Regions from separate parts of the Roseibium sp. JB4-4 genome, predicted to be linked through region 1. Evidence: riboswitches for the same ligand, from Rfam matches in the RefSeq annotation. Region 1 holds a riboswitch; each other region holds the start of a gene.

Region 1 (4,210 bases):
TGCCGGACGTGCAAGCAACAGGACGGCAGACCGGTAGAAGCTGCGCTTATCTCACTCACAAAAGCCATGCAGAACGCTGCGCTTGACGAAGTGTTCAAGATCGAAACCGTCGATTGTATGGGAGCTTGTGAACAGCCTGTGTCCCTGGCCTTTCAGGGCAAGGCACGCGCAGCCTATCTCTTTGCAGGCCTGACTATCCCGGATGATCTCGATGACATTGTCGCAACTGCCCGTGCCTACCTGGACGCCAAGGACGGGTGGATCGAAGACGCCCGGCCCTGTGGACGGCTTCGATTTTGTTTGCGGGCGCGTATACCGGCGCTTTAATTGCCTGGCACAATCGCTGTAGCCTTGAGCGGTTTGTTGTCGACGCCAAGCATGCGGTGATCATTGGTGTTCAACGTCACTTCAATTGTGGTGTCTCCCTCCGGCAGGGTCGGCAAATGGAGCCAGGAACTATAGTGCCGGGTGACTTTCGCACCGTTGACATAAACATGCGCATGGCCTTCGCCCGGCACGTGATCAAGACTTGCCCGCTCGGGGGCGAAGGTAAAATTCTCGGTCTTGATGTGAAGATTGAAGCCGCTCGCCGGATCAGGTGAGACGCTGATCTCGAGTGTCGGTGCCTCCGGACCAGAAGGCACGGAAACTATTTCGTCGTGGTTGTGCCCGGCGTGGTGACCGGAGTGATCGGAATCGCGCTGATTTGACGCTGCGTGCAGCTGGTGAGCATTCGGATCGGAATGGTCGTGCCCGTCCAGCGTGATGCCGTTGCTGGCTGCTGCAACGAAGCCGATGCCGCCACCAAAGATCAGGCCGATGACGAAAAGTGCGAGTGAACGTTCCATTCGTGTCCCTTGTTTCTGCAAAAAGAAGCCGGGCGAAACACCTGGTTCCGCCCGGTCGTTTCTTGTCTGAGATCGGGTTCAGGCAGTCTGGATTGAACTGATCCTGGCACCTTCGCGCTGCCAGAAGAATCCCGCAAAGCAACCAAGCAGCAGCCAGGCGGCCATTCCGACGCCAAAGGCGCGGCTGGCAAAGAGCGCACCAATTTCTGTTGGAACCGGCCCTGTAAAAGAATCCGGCTCAGGAGCACCGATCACATGCGGAGCCAACAAAAGAACCGCAGCTGAACCCCAAGCCAGCCAATTGCCGCCAAATGCAATCAGCCAAAGGCCGGCACTCGCCGAAAGGACTGTTGCCCACCACCAGATCTGTCTTGCATAGACATCGGCTGCCGCAACACCCGGCACTTCCGGCGCCAGCGTAAAGCCTGGTGCAAAATGAAATGCCACGAAGCCTGCAAGACCCCAGATCAGTCCGGTACGCCCGTTCACTGTCGCACCGCGCATTTCAGCAATGGCCATCAGAACCAGCAGAATGAAGGCGTATCCTGTATAAGTGAGCATCGTGAACACCACGCTCAGCCCGTCACGCACGAGATCAATGCCCCCAATGTCCTGATGCGCACTGACGGCCTGGGCACCGAAATGCACCAGCTCGCCGGACTCATAAAGTTCAGCATGCAGAAGGACGGGTTGCACGAAATAAAGCTGCAGCAGGGCCGCAATAAGCCCGGCAGCAGCGCCAGCGAACAAGCCGCTGATCAACAATCGCGATAGCATTTTAGTGGCACGGGAATCCGGTCGCGTGGCGCACGTCGTGTGCCGCGTCATGCAAGGCGCTCGCCTGCACGTGACCGGTAATCGAAATGATTGCAATTCCCAGAACCGCTGCGAAAGCGAGCGGTACGATCTTTGTCAGGGAAAGCGTGGCTTTTGAAGTTTGTGTCGTCATGATGTCCTCGTCGCCGTCACACCCGACGGCCCGGTTTGCAAGATATGCCTGGCAGGTCTCCTGGCTTGCGGGTCAAGGCACTTGGCCGGGCCTTCCCTGCAGTTTTTGCTGCAAGTGGCATATCCGGTCAGCGCTCTCCGCACACAGTCGCGGGGGCGGCTTCGGCATTCAGCGCCCGATATGGGTCCGCCGCGTCCGAATTCCCTGTTCGTTTCCCGGCACTTTGTGCCGAATGGAAAACCAAGCAATGACTATAATGACCCATTTATTTTCAACGTGAAAGCAAAAATCCGACATTTATGCGCGCTTGAACGAGAAGCTGGTGCGGTTCACTTGTGCGAAAGCGTTGGATTGCCAGCGCGTGTCGGGACGCCCTTTGAATTTTTGACATTAGGACTTTTCTCTCGCGCACGCTCCGGGCATGATCCGCGCCATGTCGACGCAAAGCTCTTCCCCCGCCCTCACCGCTGACGACCACCTGATTCTGGTCGATGGTTCCACATTCATTTTCCGTGCGTACCACGCGTTGCCACCGCTGACGCGTAAGCCGGACGGACTGCCGGTTGGGGCGGTCTCGGGTTTCTGCAACATGCTCTGGAAGCTGTTGCAGGAGGGCCTGACCCCGGAAGAAGGCGATGAACCGACTCATTTTGCTGTCATCTTCGACCATTCCGCACAAACGTTCCGAAACGAGATCTATCCCGAATACAAGGCCCACAGGCCCGAGCCACCGGAAGACCTGGTGCCGCAATTCGGGCTGATCCGCGAGGCAACGCGCGCATTTTCGGTGCATTGCGTAGAGCAGGCAGGGTTCGAGGCAGATGATTTGATCGCGACCTACGCCCGTCAGGCGGCTGAACAGGGTGCACAGGTCACGATTGTGTCGGGCGACAAGGACCTGATGCAATTGATCGGTCCCAAAGTCGGCATGATCGACACAATGAAAAACAAGGTCTTCGGCGAGACCGAAGTCTTCGAAAAATTTGGCGTTGGTCCGGACAAGGTCATCGAGGTTCAATCGCTGGCCGGAGACAGTGTCGACAACGTTCCGGGCGTCCCGGGTATTGGCCTTAAGACCGCCGCTCTTTTGATCAACGAATTCGGCGATCTGGAAACACTCCTTGCCCAGGCCGATACGATCAAGCAGAAGAAGCGCCGTGAAAACCTGATTGAGTTTGCGGATCAGGCCCGTGTCTCGAAGGAACTCGTGACGCTCAAACAGGATGTTCCGGTGGAAACACCTGTCGGTGATCTCTCTGTCATCGAAATGGATGGCCCCAAAGCGGTTGGTTTTCTCAAGGCCATGGGCTTCAACACGCTCACAAAACGGGTTGCTGAAACAACCGGGGCCGACGTTACCAATGTCGAGGCGAGTGAGTTCCAGGTTCCGGGATGGGATGTTCCTGATCACAAGGGCCGGATGGCTGAACGCGTCGACACAAGCTCTGGTGCGATTCCGAGTGACGGTGCAGCTGGCGTTGAAGGCATGATGGTGCCGCAGGCGGTTGCTGATGCGCGTGCCGAAAGCGTCAAGGCAATCGCGATTGATTCCAGTGCCTATGAAACCGTCACATCGATCGACCGCCTGAAAGAATGGTGTGAAGCTGCCTTTGAAAAAGGCTATGTCGCCTTCGACACCGAAACCACGTCTTTGAACGCCATGCAGGCGGATCTTGTCGGCCTGTCACTGTCCACCGAACCCGGGAAAGCCTGCTACGTGCCGCTTGCCCATGTTGACGGCGAAGGCGACCTGTTAGGTGGCGGAGGTCTTTTGCCGGACCAGATACCCATTCAGGACGCACTGGACGTTCTGAAGCCGATGCTCGAAGACCCGTCGGTGCTGAAAATCGCTCAGAACCTCAAATACGACTGGCTGGTCATGACCCGCTACGGTGTCGACATCGGTCCGTTCGACGACACGATGCTGCTCTCCTATACGGTTGACGCCGGTAAGGGCGGCAATGGCATGGATGAGCTTTCGGAGCGATGGCTCGACCACAAGCCGATCCCGTTCAAGGAAGTCTGCGGCTCCGGCAAGTCGATGATCACCTTTGACAAGGTAGCTATCGACAAGGCGACAGCTTATGCAGCGGAAGACGCCGACGTGACCTTACGGCTCTGGATGATCCTCAAGCCGCGCCTAGCGTCTGATCGCATGGCGACAGTCTATGAAACACTGGAACGACCAATGGTTCCGGTGCTGGCGCGCATGGAAAAACGCGGCATTTCCGTCGACAGGCAAATGCTGTCCAGGCTTTCCGGCGATTTTGCGCAGGGCATGGCCGCGCAGGAATCTGAGATTTACGAATTGGCGGGTGAGACTTTCAATATTGGCTCACCCAAGCAGCTGGGCGACATTCTGTTCGGCAAGATGGGATTGCCCGGTGGCAAGAAAACTAAAACGGGTGCCTGG
Region 2 (4,210 bases), 2.4 Mb from region 1:
CGGCCTCCACGACTGCCTCCCAGTCGACCGTTGCCCAGCTTTTCTCGAAGCTGTCCAGAACATTGATGCCCCCAGCAGCTTCAATCAGTGCAGTCGGCATGGCATATCGCCCAGCCGTAAAGGGTTTGTCCTCCCCACTGTCATAAACGAAAACGCGAAGCGGCTTTTCGCCGGCATTCAAATTGGATGTAAATGCGTCCAGTTCGGCCTTGTAGCCGGCCACCAGATCATAGGCTGCATCTTCCACTCCGAAAATTTTTCCGAGATTGATAAGGTCGTTGTACATGTCTCCCATGGAGACCTTTGGTTTTTCGCCAATGTGGATACAAGATTCCGTCAGTTCGTAGACTTTGATGCCGAAGGGCTCCAGCGTCTCGGGCGTGACCTCGCCACCAACCCTCATGCCGTAGTTCCAGCCTGCGAAATAAAAATCTGCATCTGCTCCAATCAACACTTCTTTGGTCGGATACTTGGCGGAAAGCTCGGGCAGTTCGGCAACGCCTTCGCGCATTTCCTCATCCAGCGTTTTCCAGCCCGAGATACCGGTGTAACCGACCATCCGATCACGAAGACCAAGAGCCAGCATCATTTCCGTCAGGTTCACGTCGTTGGAAACCGCCGCTTTCGGCGGCTCGGAGAACACAACCTCCCGGTCACAGCTGCGCACTGAGGTTTCAGCAAATGCAGACCCTGCCAAGACAGTCAGGACGAGACTAAGTGCAATACGTTTCATGTTACGAATTCCATTTTCAAAGGTGAAAAGTGAGGTGTTGCTCGTGGCTTTGACTAAGCCGCTCCTGTCGGACAAAGACAGAGTATGCTTGTTCGATATGCGTTGGCGTCAGAACCTCTTCCGGAGTTCCAAAACCAAGTGATCTACCTTTGTGCAAAAGCAGCACCTGATCGCACACGCGACCTGCCAGGTTGAGATCGTGCAGACTGGTGACGATCGTGATGTTGAGGCTGCTGATCAGCGTCACGATTTCCAGTTGATGTCGAATATCAAGGTGATTGGTTGGCTCATCGAGAATGAGCAGCCGTGGTTTTTGAGCCAGGGCGCGGGCCACCATGACACGCTGACGTTCACCGCCCGAAAGGGTCCCCAGAGAACGTGCAGACAAGTCGTTGAGGCCCATACGCTCCAGGGCCTCATCGACAATTTCGGTATCCCGCCTACCGCCTCTGGCAAACCCTGAGCCGTGTGGGCGGCGACCGAGTTCAACAATCTCACGAACGGAAAGTGCGAAATCTCCGGGTTGCTCTTGCAGGACCGCGGCAACTTTTTGTGCCGTTTCCCTTGCCGACATGGACCAGATGTCCTCACCGTCGAGACGAACGGTCCCGGTAACCGGCCTATGGAACCGATAGAGCAACCGAAGTAGAGTGGATTTTCCAGCACCGTTGGCACCGGCAACTCCCAACACCTTGCCGGCGGGAACGTCAAAACTGACGCCGTTCAAAAGTGTATGCCCCCTGCCCGGTGACCATCCAACATTCTGAACACTGAGAACTGTGCCACTCATGAGACTGCAGTCTCCTCAGCCCGGGTCACGATCATCGCAGATGGAATGCGCGCAAGCGTGGTTTTGCGAAGTTTGCCCGGCCGTACTGTGGAAGAGCACCAACCATCTGTGAGGTCCTGATACTGCCGCGCGAAGGCAATAAGGTCCTCAATATCGGTCTCTGGGTCTATGTCGCCAAACAAATAGGTTGCCTTGCCATTGGCCCGATAAGCGACCGTACAGGGCCTGTCGCACCCGGCCATGCATGCAATGCCCGACACTTCAAAGTCGTCACCTACTATCGGTGTCGCAAGACGCATTGCGTCCTGAAGTTTCTTGATCAGCTCAAGACCCGGCCGGCAGTTGGTGCCCTTGTAGCGGCAGGAAGTGCAGACAAAGATCTTGTGTTTGTCATCTTGCATCATCGTTCTCCGCCAGACCTTCCCCGAAACTGTCTAATTCGTCCCGATCCCGGGTTTGCAAACGCACTTGCGAAGCACACTCAGGTAAAATCATTTGTAATGTTATTACATTACGATTCAGTTTTCTGGCAAGCCCTGCGGGACGATCGTTCGGCCGCATGGCTCGCGCGGCGCGTTCACTTAAGGGGTCGGCAGCCTTCAAGAAGGCAGGATCAAAGGAATTGGCAGTCGTGTTGCTCCGGTTCATATCGCCCTCCGCGATGGCGCGGGGCGTTCAAGAACCGAATGTCAATTTGTGTCAGCAAAGATAGCCGATATGCCATGCCACTCGCTCCTCCGGGACACCCCGCCCGGGTTGAAGTTGAAATTGCAATGGCAGGTCTCCTGACTTACGGGTCATCGCTTGCCTGATCCTTCCCGGGAAACCCAGTGGCGCTTTCAGGTTTGCTCGCCGTTCACAGTTGCGGGGGCAGTCACGGATTTGGTGCCTTCTGGCTACGCCTCACCGTGTTCCCTTTTAATCCCGATCCGGCCTCGGATTCGGAAACCATCAAAAAAACTGAGTGCCGCAAATCGCTGGTTGAGTCAATCAGGCCTTTCACCTTTGGGGGAAATACTTGGACACCCTAGTTCCGAGCTCTTGCCGGCAGAACAATCGATCAGGACACCGAAACTGCCCAATTAAAATTGCAAAGGTCAAATGAGGCGATAGTTCCAGATCGGCGACCCTTGAGCCTGCAGATTATCCCGTTCTTTTCTCGCAAAACGATCCGCGCGACATGTTGATGTTTTTCGGCATGAAATTGTCCCTCTTTTGTTGCAGCGGATGCAGCATGAAGAATTGAAGCTTGATAAGAATATTCCATTGGAACCCGGTGAGCGCCGTGCCTCTACCTGAAAATTATCAACTGGTCCATGATCAAAGCCACACGTGTTGCACCCCTTAATATCTGCGCCTTGAGACCAGTGCGCCGCGTTGAAGCCCTCGCGCTGGGGCAACGTGACCGAGTGACGGGTTGCCGCAGGGCATGGCGCCGCAGGCAGGCCATTTTCAATTGTAGCCGATAAGTAAAATTCCATATTCAGCAGCAAGAGCTGACAGCTTGAAAGGTGTCACATGGAAGAGCTGCTATTGAGCCGGATCCAGTTTGCCGCGAATATCTCGTTTCACATCCTGTTTCCGACGATCACCATCGCCCTTGGTTGGGTATTGCTGTTTTTCAAACTTCGTTTCAATGCAACCGGTGACGATCGCTGGATGGCGGCCTACCGGTTCTGGGTGAAAGTATTCGCGTTGTCCTTCGGCCTCGGCGTCGTCAGTGGCATCACGATGAGTTTTCAGTTCGGTACCAACTGGCCCGGTTTCATGGAAACCGTCGGCAATGTTGCCGGACCTCTTCTGGCCTATGAAGTCTTGACTGCTTTTTTTCTGGAAGCGGCATTTCTCGGCATCATGTTGTTTGGGTCGCGCCGAGTTCCAAACTGGCTTCATACGCTGGCGACCTTCCTCGTCGCATTCGGCACCACAGTCAGTGCGTTCTGGATCCTGGTGCTGAATTCCTGGATGCACACCCCGACCGGATTTGAGATGAGAGACGGTGTGGTTCACGCAACTGACTGGATCGCGATCGTCTTCAATCCATCGATGCCATACCGTCTGACGCATATGCTGTTGGCGAGTGGCCTGACCGTGGCATTCCTGATCACGGGGGTATCCGCCTATCGACGTCTGATCGGGGACACGTCGAAGGGAGTGCGGCTCGCTTTCCAAACCGGTATTTGGATGGCGGCCATTCTTATCCCGGTTCAGATCTATGCAGGAGACCTCCATGGCCTGAATACGCTTGAGCATCAGCCACAAAAGGTTGCGGCGATGGAAGGCAACTGGACCACAGGACCAAATGTCCCGTTGCTGCTGTTCGCCCTTCCTGATGAAGAGGCGCGGGAAAACCGGTTCGAACTCGCCATCCCGAACGGCGCGTCTTTGATCCTGAAACACGACCCGCAAGGTGTTGTTCCAGGACTGAACGATTTTTATGCCGAAGATGGCACGCCGTTGCACCCGCCGGTTGCGCCGGTCTTTTGGTCCTTCCGCGTTATGGTCGGAACCGGCATGTTGATGCTGTTGGCAAGCTGGGGAACGCTGATTGCGCTGCGCCGCAGCGGCGGCATCGATAAACTCAATCCCTGGATACTGCGCGGTCTCGTGGCCATGACCTTCTCGGGCTGGATTGCCACACTGGCCGGTTGGTACACGACGGAGATCGGGCGGCAACCCTGGTTGGT
Region 3 (4,210 bases), 2.8 Mb from region 1:
TCCACGATGTTCGGAGCGACCGACATCCACTTGACTTTTGCATAAGAGACAAACGCGATCAGCGCTACGACGGCCAGGCCGAAATAGATTGAAGTCTTGATCCGCCCAGTCAGTACCACCGAAAAGGCGATTACGGCAAATGTGATGAAATACGCCATCGGCAGGGTTACGACCATGCGTTCCGCCAACGCAACGCCTGCGATCCCGAGGAGCAACGTAAGACCAATAACTCTTCGGTCAAAAAAGAAATCTACCAGCCGCCGCATCTCATCCTCTGCAGGTGTTTTTCGTTGTTTTGTTAGCCTGCTAATCGCAAGCCTTGACTTATCTTGATTGGTTGGTTTTTCAATGCCTGCGTCGGCTCAATGTTTCCTTAAGGTTAACCGCAGCACCTCGGCTTAATCGCCTGCCAAGTGCTTCACATACCAATTTATTCGATAAAAAGTCTACGTGATATATGTATTAAATTTCGTTAATTAAGAACTCGTCAAAACAGAAAACAAAAAAAGATCAGTAAGATTTCGACAGATGGGAATTATTACTTTGAACTAACCAATAAATATATTCTGAGAACTGTCTCTGAAGAACACAAACACAGCGTTTTCGCAACTTAAACGCATCTAATGGCACAGGTCCTGTTTTCCGGTTTTCCTGTCATGTTTGAATAGAACGGCATCTAAGCAACGAAATTTTTTTCCGAGCGGCAAGATGTACCCATCGGCAGGCATGTCTGCATCCAAATAAGTCGGAAACAACTGCTGAGTGAATGATCGCAAATCTGCCTTTGCGCGAGGTGGCACAACTTTAATGCCATCCGTCCCCGTCGCATGCTGCGAGGCAAAATCAAATATTTTCAGGAAGAAGGTGGATGGCTCCCCAGGCCGGACTCGAACCAGCGACCCAGCGATTAACAGTCGCTTGCTCTACCAACTGAGCTACTGGGGATCACCACGCTCGGGGCCAGCAGTGCTGCCCCGTCGATGGAGAAGCGTATATCAAAGGCTTGCTCCGTTTGCCAAGCCCAAAAGGCCTATTTTTTCATCGAGCCGTCAGTTTTTTGTTTCTGGTGTGGAAAACTTCATATTTATCAGATGAGTAGTCGCAATAGCCACTTTTGACATTCCAGCCATTGACTGCCTGGCATCGTCATATTGGTTCTGCAAGGCCAACGATTTTCACGAAGGCTGAGATATATGATGTCACGCCGGCTGGATTTGCTCATTTTGCGGAAGCGCCAACACCAGTGCTTGTGCCTTGAACAGGATAAGGCTAGGAAGGATCTGACGGTTCCGGAGAAGGTCAGGCCTGATCCGGATGAAACGGGAATCCGGTGCCGGCTATCTGCCTTAAACCGGAGCTGCCCCCGCAACTGTAAGCGGTGAGCGTTAGCGCGAAGATCCACTGGTGAAGAGACCGGGAAGGGGCGCAAACGCGTTTAACCGCGAGCCAGGAGACCGGCCGTCAATGCTGCAACCCTTTGGCGCTGTCGGGCGGACGGCTGGGAGACTGGATTGACGAACAAAAGTATTTCCCGGGCCACCCTTGTCCTTGGCGGAGCACGCTCCGGAAAAAGCCGGTTTGCCGAGCAACTGGTTGCCGGAACCGGCATGGATAAGGTTTACATCGCAACCGGGGCAGCGTTCGATGCTGAAATGGAAAACCGGATCGCTGCCCATCGTGATCAGCGCGGACCATTGTGGAGGACGATAGAAGAACAAACGGATCTGACGTCCGTGCTTCAACGCGAAAGCCTGGCGAACACGGTTGTCCTCGTGGATTGTCTGACGCTTTGGCTTTCCAACCTCTATTTCGCTGAAAAAGACATTGTCGCCGAAACAGCATGTTTGTGCGAAGCCGTCGCGTCGCTGCAGGGACCGTGCGTTTTTGTGTCAAACGAAGTTGGCATGGGAATTGTGCCGGAGAACCGACTTTCCAGGTCGTTTCGCGATGCACAGGGACGTCTTAATCAGGATATTGCGAAAGTCTGTGAAAAGGTCGTTTTCGTAGCGGCCGGCCTGCCAATGGTATTGAAACCCAACTCTCAACCGGACATCAAACTATGACCACTTCCTTTGGAACTCCGGGCGCAAAAATCCCGGCCACAATCGTCACCGGGTTTCTGGGGGCCGGGAAAACCACGCTTATTCGAAATCTGTTGCAGAACGCCGGAGGCAAGCGAATTGCACTGATCGTCAATGAGTTTGGCGACATGGGTTTTGACGGTTCGCTGGTGAATGGCTGTGCGGATCCTGAATGCGCGGCTGATGAAGTGGTTGAACTGACCAATGGATGTATTTGCTGCACAGTTGCAGACGACTTCCTGCCCACAATGGAAATGTTGCTTGCGCGGGAAACGCCGCCCGAGCACATCGTCATTGAAACTTCCGGCCTGGCGTTGCCTCAACCGCTGGTGCGGGCGTTTTCCTGGCCAAGCGTCAAACCAAAGGTGACCGTCGACGGTGTTGTCACAGTGCTTGATGCTGCGGCCCTGGCAGAAGGACGAATCTCGCTTGACGAAGAAGCTCTGGAGGCGCAGCGCGCGGCTGACGAGGCCCTGGATCACGAGAGCCCGGTTGAAGAACTCTTTCATGATCAGTTGCGTTGCGCAGATCTGGTTGTGCTCAACAAGGCCGACCTTGTTTCTGAAACTGCACTGAACGACGTGCTTGATCGAATTTCGGAAGACGTGCGCCCGGCGGTTCACATCGTATCGTCTGAGAAAGGAACTCTTCCGATTGAAGTTCTTCTTGGACGTGGATCTGCTGCCGAAGATGACATGTCAGACAGGCATGAGCATCACCACCACCACGACCACGACGACCATGACCATGACCATGAAGATGAGGATCACCATCATCACGATCATCACCACCATGATGATTTCGAAAGTCATGTCCTGTCGGTATCCACGTTCGGCAGTTTGAAGCAAGCTGAAGACCGAGTTTTGGAAGCAATGTCGCTGAAGGGGGTTCTCAGGATCAAAGGTGCCGTCGCAATTGAGGGCAAAGCAGCACCTGCCATGGTTCAAGCCGTGGGACCGAGGGTTGAAACCTGGTTCGCTGCTGGAGCCGAGAGTTCCGGGCGCCTTGTCGTGATCGGCCTGAAGGGGTTGGACTTTGATGCTGTTAGATCTGTTCTCGGCGGTTTGAAGGCCGCCGCTTAAGAGCCAAGAAAGTACGGGCCAGCCAAAAGAAATGCATATCCTAGCCAGCCAGACGCGCCGGATTGACGACGGTGGAGACGCGGTCGACCTTGGTCAGTCTCCAGCCGATATTCTTTTTCTTTCCGCGGCGGACACGGAATTGGGCAGTTTTGCTGCCGCTCATGCGCAGCTAAGTGCCGACAGGGCGACACTGAGGCTGGCGAACCTGATGGCGCTGTCGCATCCGTATTCGGTTGACCTATATGCGGAACAAACAGTGCGCGGGGCGCGCCTGGTCGTCTTGCGGGTTTTAGGCGGTGTCGAATACTGGCGCTACGGCCTTGAAAGATTTGAGGAAGAAACACGCTCGAGCGGCATAGAATTGATTGTCGTTCCCGGTGATGACAAGTGGGATGCCGATCTCAGCGGGCGGTCAACAAGACCTGTCGAGGACGTTTATCGGTTTTGGCGCTACTGCGTTGAGGGTGGTTCTGAGAACTATGCCAATGCCCTCCGCTATTGTGCGTTTCTCATTGGAAGGGCTGAGGAACCTGCGCAGCCGGTTCCTCTTCCGCGTGCCGGTCTCTATCTTCCAGGACACGCAACCCCGGACTTAGGCACCTTGAAGTCAACCTGGCATGATCAGGCCAGACCGTTGGCAGCCATTACTTTCTATCGCGCCCTTGTTCAGGGCGCTCAGACCGCTCCGGTTGATGCCTTGGTTGATGCTCTGGACAAAGCGGGCCTCAACGCGATGCCGGTTTTCGTTTCGAGCCTCAAGGAAGCGGAGTCCGTTGCTGTACTGGGCAGCCTGTTCAGTGAAGGGCGACCGGACGTTGTTCTAAATGGAACTGCTTTCGCAGTTTCGAAGGCTGGTGCTGCACATCAGTCCACGCCATTGGATCAACCTGGCAAGCCTGTCTTGCAGGTTGTTTTCTCGTCTTCTTCAAAGGAGGGATGGGATGAAAGCGATCAGGGTCTTTCAATACGTGATCTCGCCATGCATGTGGTTTTGCCGGAAATAGATGGACGCATCCTGAGCCGCGCTGTGTCTTTCAAGGAAGAAGG

The links. Region 1 has a riboswitch for cobalamin ahead of ACZ1HV_RS15655 (CbtB domain-containing protein). Riboswitches for the same ligand answer to the same signal wherever they lie in the genome.
Region 2: it holds a riboswitch for cobalamin, as region 1 does, so the genes downstream of both, ACZ1HV_RS27015 (hypothetical protein) here and ACZ1HV_RS15655 (CbtB domain-containing protein) in region 1, are expected to answer to the same signal.
Region 3: it holds a riboswitch for cobalamin, as region 1 does, so the genes downstream of both, cobU (bifunctional adenosylcobinamide kinase/adenosylcobinamide-phosphate guanylyltransferase) here and ACZ1HV_RS15655 (CbtB domain-containing protein) in region 1, are expected to answer to the same signal.

The regions. Positions count from the first base shown of each region.
Region 1 is NZ_CM146333.1:3,342,433-3,346,642, reverse strand. Features, by position in the region: gene ACZ1HV_RS15670 (DUF1636 family protein) at 1-327, shown strand, start outside; gene ACZ1HV_RS15665 (hypothetical protein) at 324-848, opposite strand; gene ACZ1HV_RS15660 (CbtA family protein) at 927-1,625, opposite strand; gene ACZ1HV_RS15655 (CbtB domain-containing protein) at 1,627-1,797, opposite strand; cobalamin riboswitch at 1,831-2,057, opposite strand; gene polA (DNA polymerase I) at 2,219-4,210, shown strand, end outside.
Region 2 is NZ_CM146333.1:5,725,527-5,729,736, reverse strand. Features, by position in the region: gene ACZ1HV_RS27030 (ABC transporter substrate-binding protein) at 1-733, opposite strand, end outside; gene ACZ1HV_RS27025 (ABC transporter ATP-binding protein) at 750-1,523, opposite strand; gene ACZ1HV_RS27020 (DUF1636 family protein) at 1,520-1,924, opposite strand; gene ACZ1HV_RS27015 (hypothetical protein) at 1,914-2,171, opposite strand; cobalamin riboswitch at 2,282-2,491, opposite strand; gene ACZ1HV_RS27010 (cytochrome ubiquinol oxidase subunit I) at 3,042-4,210, shown strand, end outside.
Region 3 is NZ_CM146333.1:577,908-582,117, reverse strand. Features, by position in the region: gene ACZ1HV_RS02675 (sulfatase-like hydrolase/transferase) at 1-266, opposite strand, end outside; tRNA gene ACZ1HV_RS02670 (tRNA-Asn) at 870-945, opposite strand; cobalamin riboswitch at 1,268-1,477, shown strand; gene cobU (bifunctional adenosylcobinamide kinase/adenosylcobinamide-phosphate guanylyltransferase) at 1,512-2,063, shown strand; gene cobW (cobalamin biosynthesis protein CobW) at 2,060-3,163, shown strand; gene cobN (cobaltochelatase subunit CobN) at 3,195-4,210, shown strand, end outside.